DNA from 2 places in the Brevibacillus sp. NPDC003359 genome. Region 1 is predicted to be linked to the other one. Evidence: a T-box and tRNA genes for the amino acid it is inferred to sense, from the RefSeq annotation. Region 1 holds a T-box; the other holds one or more tRNA genes.

Region 1 (4,852 bases):
GCAGAACTGGTGGACGCACTCATAGGGGAGCTTGCAGCGATGGAAGATTACCTGCGGGAAACCGTTATTTATCGCCTTTTCGGCGGGAATAAGAAGCTCGCACAGGCGGTAAAAAAAGAATCTTCCCCCATCAAAGACAAGCTTACACAACTGCTAGCCTTGGTCGAATAGCTTCATTGACAATATTTAGAAGGCCATGCTATATTGAAGTCAACTACATGGAACGGAGGGTGAATCATTTGCGCAATTGTTTATTTATTGGAAAAGCCAATCCTATAATAAATAAACAAGAAGCCAAATTCACCTCAAATTGATATCTTGAATTCCTGTATGGTCTATTTTCCATATAGCGATTTCTAGAACGAGAGCAAGATGCTTCTGTTTATTGGACAGAAGCATCTTTTTTTGTTGTCAAAAAAAGGGGGGTGATACAGATGAACAAAGAGTAAAGGACGAGAAATGTAAAAACGAAATGGGGAATCCAAATGGTCGAACTGCACAATATCACGATTACCACCAAAAAAGACGGCAGGACTCTCATTCAAAATCTGCACCTGACCCTGCAACTCGGAGACAAGATTGCCATTATCGGGGAAGAGGGCAATGGAAAAAGCAGCTTATTAAAATTCATTTACGCGGAGCAAATGATTGCCGAGTATTGCACATTTGAAGGGAAAGTGTTGAGAAGCGAATGTTCCATGGGTTTTCTTTCACAGGAGCTATCGGACGAAGAAAAACAAATGACCATTGCCGACTTTTTTGCTGAAAATCAATGGAGCAAAGAACTGGTGAGAGCGATGGATGATTTCGGCATTCATGCATTGGATTCAGATAAGAAGATGGGTGTTCTGTCCGGTGGTGAGCGTTTCAAATACCGCTTTTTAAGTCTGTTGGCACAGCAGCCTGATGTTCTATTACTAGACGAACCCACGAATGATTTGGATATTCAAACGATGGTATGGCTGGAAGAATTCATCCAACACACGGCTATTCCTGTCATATACGTATCGCATGACGAAACATTTATTGCGAATACCGCAAACGGTATCCTTCATATGGAACTGACAAAGCGCAAGCAAGTACCCAAATATACGTTTTCAAGAGAACCATATGAGAATTACCTCGCGAATCGTGAGAGCCACTTGAACAAACAAGAGCAGATAGCCAGAAAGCAAGCTTCTGATCATCGAAAGCAAATGGAGAAATGGCATGACGTTTGGAATAAAGCAGAACATCAACATCGGAACGTATCCCGGTCAGACCCGCGACTGCAAAAGAAAATCAAGTCTCTGAAAAATCAAAAAGAGCGCGTGGAGAAAGCGTCGGAAACGTTTCTAGAGGCACCAAGTGTAGAAGAAGCAAGCGAATTCCGATTTGATTCTGCGGTACATGTGCCCGGTAGTAAACAAATCCTCGACTTTTCATTGGAAGTACTGCAAATAGGGAACAAACAGCTAACGAAACAGATTCATTTATCGATCAAGGGCCCAGAAAAAGTTGCGATTATTGGGGAAAATGGGATCGGAAAAACGACGTTGTTGAAAAAGATCATGGATGAGCTAGTTCAGCACTCGTCATTAAAGATCGGTTATATGCCACAAAACTATGAAGACCGACTGGATTCAACGAAAACACCGATTGAATACTTGGAAACAACGGGAATGAAAGATGCGATGATAAAAGCGTATACTCATTTAGGCAGTATGAAATTTACAAAAGATGAGATGCATCAACCCATTAAACACTTATCTGGGGGACAGAAAGCGAAATTGCTCCTGGTAAAAATGATTTTGGATCAGTGCGAAATATTAATACTGGATGAACCGACCCGAAACTTCAGTCCTTTGACGACTCCTGTTCTGTGCCGCGCCTTAACGGCTTTTGACGGTGTGATTATCAGTATTTCGCATGACCGACGGTATTTACATGAAGTCGCAACAACTGTTTATGAGCTAACTTCCGACGGTCTCACGAAAATAAAATAAGGGATAGTAGCGGAATCATTGCTACATGGTTGACATTGCTATTTGAATTCAATATACTGACTTTAATTTCATATGAAACATACGTTGAAAGAGCCCAGTAGCAGCTTATTCCCTGTTCTAGAAAGCCGGGGGTTGATGGAACCCGGTACACAATAAGCGAGCGAATTACACTCTGGAGTATCTCGGGTAATGCCGAGCGGAATCGCGAACGATAACTCGCGACGAGTGGCATGAATGGCCTGCGTTAACGCATGGGTCCATTGGTGCAAGTTGGGTGGTAACACGGTTATTCAATCGTCCCTATGTCTACAATAGACAAGGGGCGATTTTTTATTTTCACTATAGGAGATTGAAGGAGTGTATGGCAGTGAATATTATCGATGAACTCGAATGGCGCGAAGCCATCAATCAGCAAACGGATGCAGAAGGGCTGCGAGAATTAACGAATGAAAAAGCAGTCTCGTTATATTGTGGTGTCGATCCAACAGGTGACAGCATGCACATTGGTCACTTGATTCCTTTCATGGTACTGAAACGCTTCCAGCTCGCTGGCCATCGTCCGGTCATTTTGATCGGCGGTGCAACAGGTACGATTGGCGATCCGAGCGGCCGTCAATCCGAGCGCTCTTTGCAAACACTGGAACAAATTCAGGAGAACGTAGATGCACTTACCGCACAAATGAAGAAGCTGTTCGTTACAGAAGGCGACAACCAAATTCGTTTGGTGAACAACTACGACTGGACGCACAAAATCAATGTCATTGAATTTTTGCGGGATTACGGTAAAAACTTCAGCATCAATACGATGCTTGCCAAAGATGTTGTGTCGAGCAGACTAGAAAGCGGCATTTCCTTTACGGAGTTTTCCTATCAAATTCTGCAATCGCTGGATTACCTGCATCTGTACAAACATGAAGATGTTCAGCTGCAAATTGGCGGTTCCGACCAATGGGGTAACATCACGAGCGGTCTTGATCTGATTCGCAAAAAGGAAGGACCAGAAGCAAAAGCATTCGGTCTCACCATTCCTCTGATGCTGAAGGCAGATGGTACGAAATTCGGGAAGACAGCAGGAGGAGCTATCTGGCTCGATCCAAACAAAACAACACCATTCGAATTCTACCAATTCTGGGCGAATACCGATGACCGCGATGTAGTGAAATACTTGAAATACTTTACGTTCCTCTCCAAAGAGCAAATTGAAGAGCTGGCTGAAAAAGTACAGACCGAGCCACATAAACGCGAGGCGCAAAAAGCGCTGGCTGAGGAAATGACGAAATTTGTGCACGGCGAGGAAATGCTCGAGCAGGCGAAGCGCATTACAGCAGCTTTGTTTACGGGTGATATTAAATCGCTATCGGCAGATGAGATCGAGCAAGGCTTCAAAGAAATGCCGACGTACGAATCTACCCTCGAAACGAAGAACATTGTCGATTGGCTCGTTGAGATCGGCATTGAGCCATCCAAGCGTCAAGCGCGTGAGGATATTACAAAAGGCGCTATCTCCATGAATGGCGAGCGGGTTACCGATCTGGAACTGGAAGTAACGCCAAGTCTCGCTATCGGCGGACGCTTCATCATTATCCGCAAAGGCAAGAAAAACTACAGCTTGGTGAAATTATCTCAATAGATGAAGGAATAAGAAGCTTCCCTGTAAACATGAAGGGAAGCTTCTTCCTATATTTGCATTATTTTCGTGTTTGACAGCTCTCTAATGCATTTGTGTGATAGGAGATCGCTTTGCGATCTAAACTGTAGCTGATAAAAGTCAGCAACGATGCCGTGATCGCGACAATCGCACCGACCCAAGAAACATCAATGAGTTCCCGGTTTGTCGTTATAAATCCACCTAAAGCTGATCCGAGGGCGATCCCGACGTTGACAGAGACGGGAGTTATTGAAGAAGCCAAATCTCTGGCAGCGGGAAAATGTTTATCGGCTAAATCAATAAAATACAATTGCATCGTGGAATTCATGATATACACGACCAGCGCCATAAAGGATAAGCTGATGAATCCACCGAGTAGGGAATGCGACGAAACATAAGGAGATGCGAGAATGACGGCTTGCATCAGATAAACATACCGTAGCTTTCCAATCCCGTTGCGAGCTGCCAGTTTCCCACCAATCAACGTGCTAAAGATAGAAATCACTCCGTACAGTAAAAATACAAGACTTATATACTGGTTCGGTACGAAGAGCACTTTTTGCAGCAAAGGAGTTAAATACGTATAGACCGTGTAGGTCGCGCCGATGCTTAATGCCGGAATAAAGAACGCGATAATAATACGTGTATTGGTCAATAACCCGATTTGTTTTTGCAAGGAACTGTTCGATCCCTTAAGTCCTTTCGGGATGGTCGCTGCACTTGCTAGGAGAGAAATGACTCCTAATAGAGCGGCAAACCAAAAGGCCATTTGCCAACCGCCCCATTGCCCAATAAAAGTACCGATTGGCACCCCAACTACGCTGGCGATCGTGAAACCAGCAAAAATGATAGAAATAGCGGAACCCCTTTTCTCAGCAGGCATCGTTTCACTGGCAACCGCCATGGCAAGTGCAATCAAAACCCCGGTCACAACAGCCGTCAAGATTCTGGAAACAAGAAGCAAGGCATACGACTCGGATAAAGCCGTAAGAATATTCCCTGTAATAAAAACGCCGATCAACGTCAGCATGAGTGGATACTTGGCAAACCGGCTGAATATCGCCGTTAAGATCGGTGTACCAATCGCAAATGCGATGGCAAAGGCTGATACTAACGATCCTACTGTTGAAATCGATATGCCCAATTCGGATGCCAGATCACTAAGTAGCGAGATAATGACAAATTCACTGGTACCGAGGACGAAGGTCAATAAAAATAA
Region 2 (4,852 bases), 460 kb from region 1:
ATCACCATCCGATTTCCCTTTACTAGCGGGCAAAAAATGGACGTAACCGTCAAATCAAATGCCACTGAAGAATAAAAAGCAAAGGCTTCATCAGGACTGGTAAGATAGCGGTCTTTTGCCCACCATATGTAGTTGACTAACCCCCGATGAGTAACCATGACCCCCTTCGGATTTCCGGTAGAGCCTGATGTATAAATAACGTAGGCCAAATCATCTGGCTGATTAACCGATTCCAGGATTGCGCCATCATGTCGATACAGGGACGAATCACCAAGGTCCAGGACTTCTTTGGACCACGAAATCGCATCTGTTCGAGAAGTGTGACGAAGCAACAGGTCCGCTCCAGAATCAGACAGTAGATATTCGATTCGCTGAGAAGGAAGTTGAGGGTCAATCGGAAGGTAAGCACCGCCAGCTTTTAGCACTCCCAGCAGCCCGATTATCAGCTCTGGCGAATGATCTGCCAGCAGAGCGACAATTACGCCTGGGCCAATTCCTCGGTTTCGCAACGACTGAGCTAGTCGATTTACTTGATCATCCAGCTCTTGAAACGTTAGAATGCGATCCTCTGACTCCAATGCAACTCCCTGTGGCGAGCGTTTTACCTGCTCTTCAAACAACTGGACAACCGTCTTCTCGCTGGGATAGGAAGCCGCTGTATCGTTCCACGTTTTGAGTTGTAGTGCCAACTCTTCGTCTGCAAGGAAGTTCAGATTGGAAAGCGGAACTTCTGGATTCGAGATCATCTCATTGAGCAGCCTTAGGAGATGATCCGCTATTCGGTCAACATCATCTTCCGTGTACTCGGCGATCTTATAATCCAATTCCAGCGTCAATCGTTCATCTGTAGCCCATTCCCTGATAATTACTTGGAGCGAGTACAACTGGTGACCGTTATAAAACTCCTCATTCGTAACGGGGTACCCGCCAACGGTGAAGGGAAGCTGCGTGCTGTAATAATTTACACAAATCTGAAACAGGCTGTCATAGCCATGTTTCTTCAATTCCAACTCTTGAGCCAGCAAATCGTAGGGATATTTCTGATGAAAAAAACAGGAAGTCAATTCCCTGTTGACATATTTGACATAATTGACAGCATCCATTTCCATCGGAACTGCCAGACGAAATGGCATGGTGCTGGTGAACATCCCGAATATTTTGCGCTCTACTTTGCCTGAACGGTTTAACAGCGGTGTACCGATCACGATTTCTTCTTGCCTCGTACAGCGCTGAAGGTAAAGACTGACGAGAGCCACAAACAAGGAATTTAACGAGCATTTCATCTGGGTTGCAAACTCGCGTATTCTTGTCGAATCTTCACGATTAAATGAATACACTTTGCGCTTGCCTTCCGAAGTAGCTGTTGCCTTTTGTAATGTCGTGATCACTGGCAAGCTCTGAAACTTGTCCCGCCAGTATCTCTTGTCCTTTTCAAATCGCTCAGACAGAGAATAGGCATGCTCCCTGTCGACAAAAGCTTGATAAGCGTGTTCATCTCCTACATGAACGGTACCGCCTGCCAGCAACGTGTCATAAAATTGAGCAATTTGTTCTGTCATGATTGAGATTGACCATCCATCAGCAATCAAATGGTGCAGCTTTACAAAATACCCCGACTCTTCGTCACTCAGTTGAATCAGACTAAAGTAAAACAGAGGCTCCTGTCCGATGGAAAACGGCTTTTCAAACAAAGCTTGCATGAATTGTCTGCACCGATCAGGGGCATTCGGTTCCCGTCTGAAATCAAACACCTGCAATGGCTGTGGTTCATACTCTCCAACAAACTGAAGGACTGTCTCTTCCTCCTGATAGTTGAGTCGCAAAGCATCGTTCTTTTGAATGAACAGATGAATGGCCGCTTCTAGTACATCCAGTTTCACCTTTCCTTGAACCCGTACCATCCCCCCTAACGTATGGACAGGGAGATGTGGATGTAATTTTTCCGTATACCAGATACGCTTTTGAGGATGACTTAAAGGATATCCGACCTTCCATTGCTTCTTATCCTGGCGCAATGCATATCCCCCCTTTCGGAATTGTGCAGATGTAATCACAATTCAGACATGGCAAAAAATCTAATTGATTACAAATACTTCCATTCCAACTATATAGATGACTCTTCTATAGTGTCAAATGAATTTTCCATAAAATGTTATTTATGAAAATTAGATGAATTTCTTCTGTTTTCCCTTCCTATTTCGCTGCATAGAATGGAAACAAATTTGTGAACGCTATTGCTTTTGGCTGTCTTTTCACGTAGGATAAAATGTAATATATTGGCAAAAATAAGCTATTGGAAGGATGAATGTGATTAGATGTCTGTGACACTTCATGAAGTAACTCTGGAGAACTGGGAAGAGTGTATTGAACTGGAACCAACTCCCGAACAAAGTGAGTTTGTTGCCCCGAACCTCTACTCTATCGCTGAAGCAAAGTTTCAAACTACCTTTGTCCCTTTGGCCATCTACCACGATGAGACGATGGTTGGATTTGTCATGTATGGACTTGACCCCGACGATGGAAACTACTGGATTTACAGACTCTTAATCGATGCGAAGTATCAACGGCAAGGCTACGGACGTACTGCGATTTCGCAAGTCATTGATTTGCTGAAAGCAAAGGAAGGTTGTCAAAAAATCGTTATTGGTTACGCCCCAGCCAATGTCGCAGCCGAAAATCTTTACGCGTCACTTGGATTTCAAAAAAATGGTATGGTTCTGTTTGGCGAGACTATTGCAGAATTAAACTTTTAACTCTTCAACAATGGATATGGCGCCATGCCCCAAAATGAAACAGCGGCGAGCTAAGACCTGAATATCAAGTCTTAGACTCGCCGCTGTTTGAATTGTTTTCCAACATACTAAAAAAGCACACTTTCCATGTGTTCGTGAACATCACGGATCGTGTGCATTCGTATTTGATATGGTGCCGGTGAAGGGACTTGAACCCCCACGGTTTCCCTCACGATTTTGAGTCGCGCGCGTCTGCCATTCCGCCACACCGGCATGTGAAACTATGATTAAAATTGCACATCATCGATAGAAAATCAATGGTGGGGAGAGACGGATTCGAACCGCCGAACCCGGAGGGAGCAGATTTACAGTCTGCCGTGTTTAGCCACTTCACTATCTCCCCACAATATGTGCCGTCTATCTTCTAGGTCTACTTTCTTCAACCAGAAGCGACATTTATTAATCTACCATGAACTTCGTTTTACGTCAACATATTTATTTGGATTGACTCTCTTTTTTCGCCAAGATTTCCTGTGCCCACTCGTGAAAGACGCGCAGCGCTTCGTCCACCTCTTGAAACGTTGCTTCTCCCTCACAGGTGTATTCAGGGAAGTCTAGAATGCGGTTTTTGCGAATCTTCACTTGCTCTTCTTCGCATTTTATTTCCAAGAAGTAGGGAACTGCTTCATCTATCCCATAACTGTTTTCTAAAAACTCGTAGGTACGTACCCACTCCAGAATTCGAACTTCCGATGCTTTTAAGCGAAGCACCTGCTCCAAGGACATAATAGTTTCATTGCCGTAGTAATACATGTAATTCAGCCCTTCTGCATGAAAATGGACGGAGCCTTGACTCCGCCCTGTTATTGGTGTGATGAATTAGATCGAGGAAAGCAGCTCTCTCAATTCTTTGACAATCACTTGCTGGTAGGCAGTGCCTTCTCCATACTGCTCAAGCATTTCGGAACGCGCCACTTTGATCTTGTCTTCATAATCTGACGCGTTTCGGTCCGGGTTTTGCTGTTTAAAGGCCGTCATGACAGCTTGGACATGCTTCGGTCTCGGGCCCCATTTGGCCAGAACATGTCCGCCAGTGTCCGCGAAGATAACGACAGGGATCGCCCGACCGCCCATCGTGAGAAACTCATCCATGAGATCGAGGTGTTCTTCCATCACCATAATTTCCACTGGCATGTCTGTTTCTTTCAGGGCATGCAATACGACTGGCAAGTTGCGAACGACGTCGCCACACCAGTCCGCTGCCAAAATCAAGCATCTGAGGTCATCACGATGCTGGAGAGAGGCAAAAAACGCACGGTCTTGTTCATCCTCCCATGAAAATGCATCCGACCAGTTTTGGTATGTATCCTGATTTTTTGTCATGTTTTCCACGAACGCTTGTGGCTTGAGCCCTGTACGGAATTTATTTGCTACGTTTGCCCCCATCTTTTCTCCTCCTCGTGTGTAACGAATCTAGTCTTTCTTTTCAGGTTCTGCTTCACTTGCTTCTTTCTCTTGCTTTGCCAACTCCATCATTTTTTGCAACAAAATATGCTGTGGCATGTGCATAAGGCGCTCTAAAGGTACCTGGAGTGCTTCAGCTAGCTTGACAGCCGTATCAGGTGATATTTGTAACGGACGCATGTATTTCCACTCCTTCCGCTTGCCTTCATCAGTCCCTCCAGTATAATACACGGCGGTTAAACCTGCCAGCTTGGCGTCTTTTGGCTCATCTGTTATCCCTGCCGACCAGAGTGACCTGCGAATGATCCGAGAACAGCATATCCAGCAGTTCTTGTTCTAGCTTGCGCCAATGGCGAAATCGCTCTGGAACGAGCCGAGTCCAAGTCACCGCAATCTGTTCCCAATGCTCCATACGACGATTGTGCTTGACGAGCCAACTATCTAAAAAATTCGTCGACGCCAAATGTCCGTAGCAGAGCTGCGCCAGTACCGTTTGCCACTCTGATTTTGGCAGCGGATGATGAGCCTGATACCCTGCACAGAACGCAAGAATCCCCTCGTGCTGGAGGGCTGACAAGTGAAGCCCTGCAACCAGATCTTTTGCCCAATACCCTTCCCTTCCAGCACCATCTGTCCAGTCTACGAGTGCAGCCACC

Evidence for each region. The T-box of region 1 lies ahead of tyrS (tyrosine--tRNA ligase). A T-box ahead of a tRNA ligase gene usually reads a tRNA of that ligase, here a tRNA-Tyr.
Region 2: it encodes a tRNA-Tyr, which carries the amino acid that the T-box ahead of tyrS (tyrosine--tRNA ligase) is inferred to sense. The anticodon was not compared.

What each region holds. Positions count from the first base shown of each region.
Region 1 covers NZ_JBIAOR010000001.1:679,274-684,125, forward strand. Annotated here, with positions in the region: gene ACFYU8_RS03200 (DUF6138 family protein) at 1-171, shown strand, start outside; gene ACFYU8_RS03205 (ATP-binding cassette domain-containing protein) at 486-1,985, shown strand; T-box leader at 2,061-2,290, shown strand; gene tyrS (tyrosine--tRNA ligase) at 2,347-3,615, shown strand; gene ACFYU8_RS03215 (MFS transporter) at 3,674-4,852, opposite strand, start outside.
Region 2 covers NZ_JBIAOR010000001.1:1,137,941-1,142,792, forward strand. Annotated here, with positions in the region: gene edeP (edeine non-ribosomal peptide synthetase EdeP) at 1-2,015, opposite strand, end outside; gene edeQ (edeine self-resistance N-acetyltransferase EdeQ) at 2,316-2,753, shown strand; tRNA gene ACFYU8_RS04990 (tRNA-Leu) at 2,924-3,005, opposite strand; tRNA gene ACFYU8_RS04995 (tRNA-Tyr) at 3,051-3,135, opposite strand; gene ACFYU8_RS05000 (hypothetical protein) at 3,228-3,545, opposite strand; gene ACFYU8_RS05005 (thioredoxin family protein) at 3,612-4,178, opposite strand; gene ACFYU8_RS05010 (YycC family protein) at 4,206-4,376, opposite strand; gene ACFYU8_RS05015 (phosphotransferase enzyme family protein) at 4,462-4,852, opposite strand, start outside.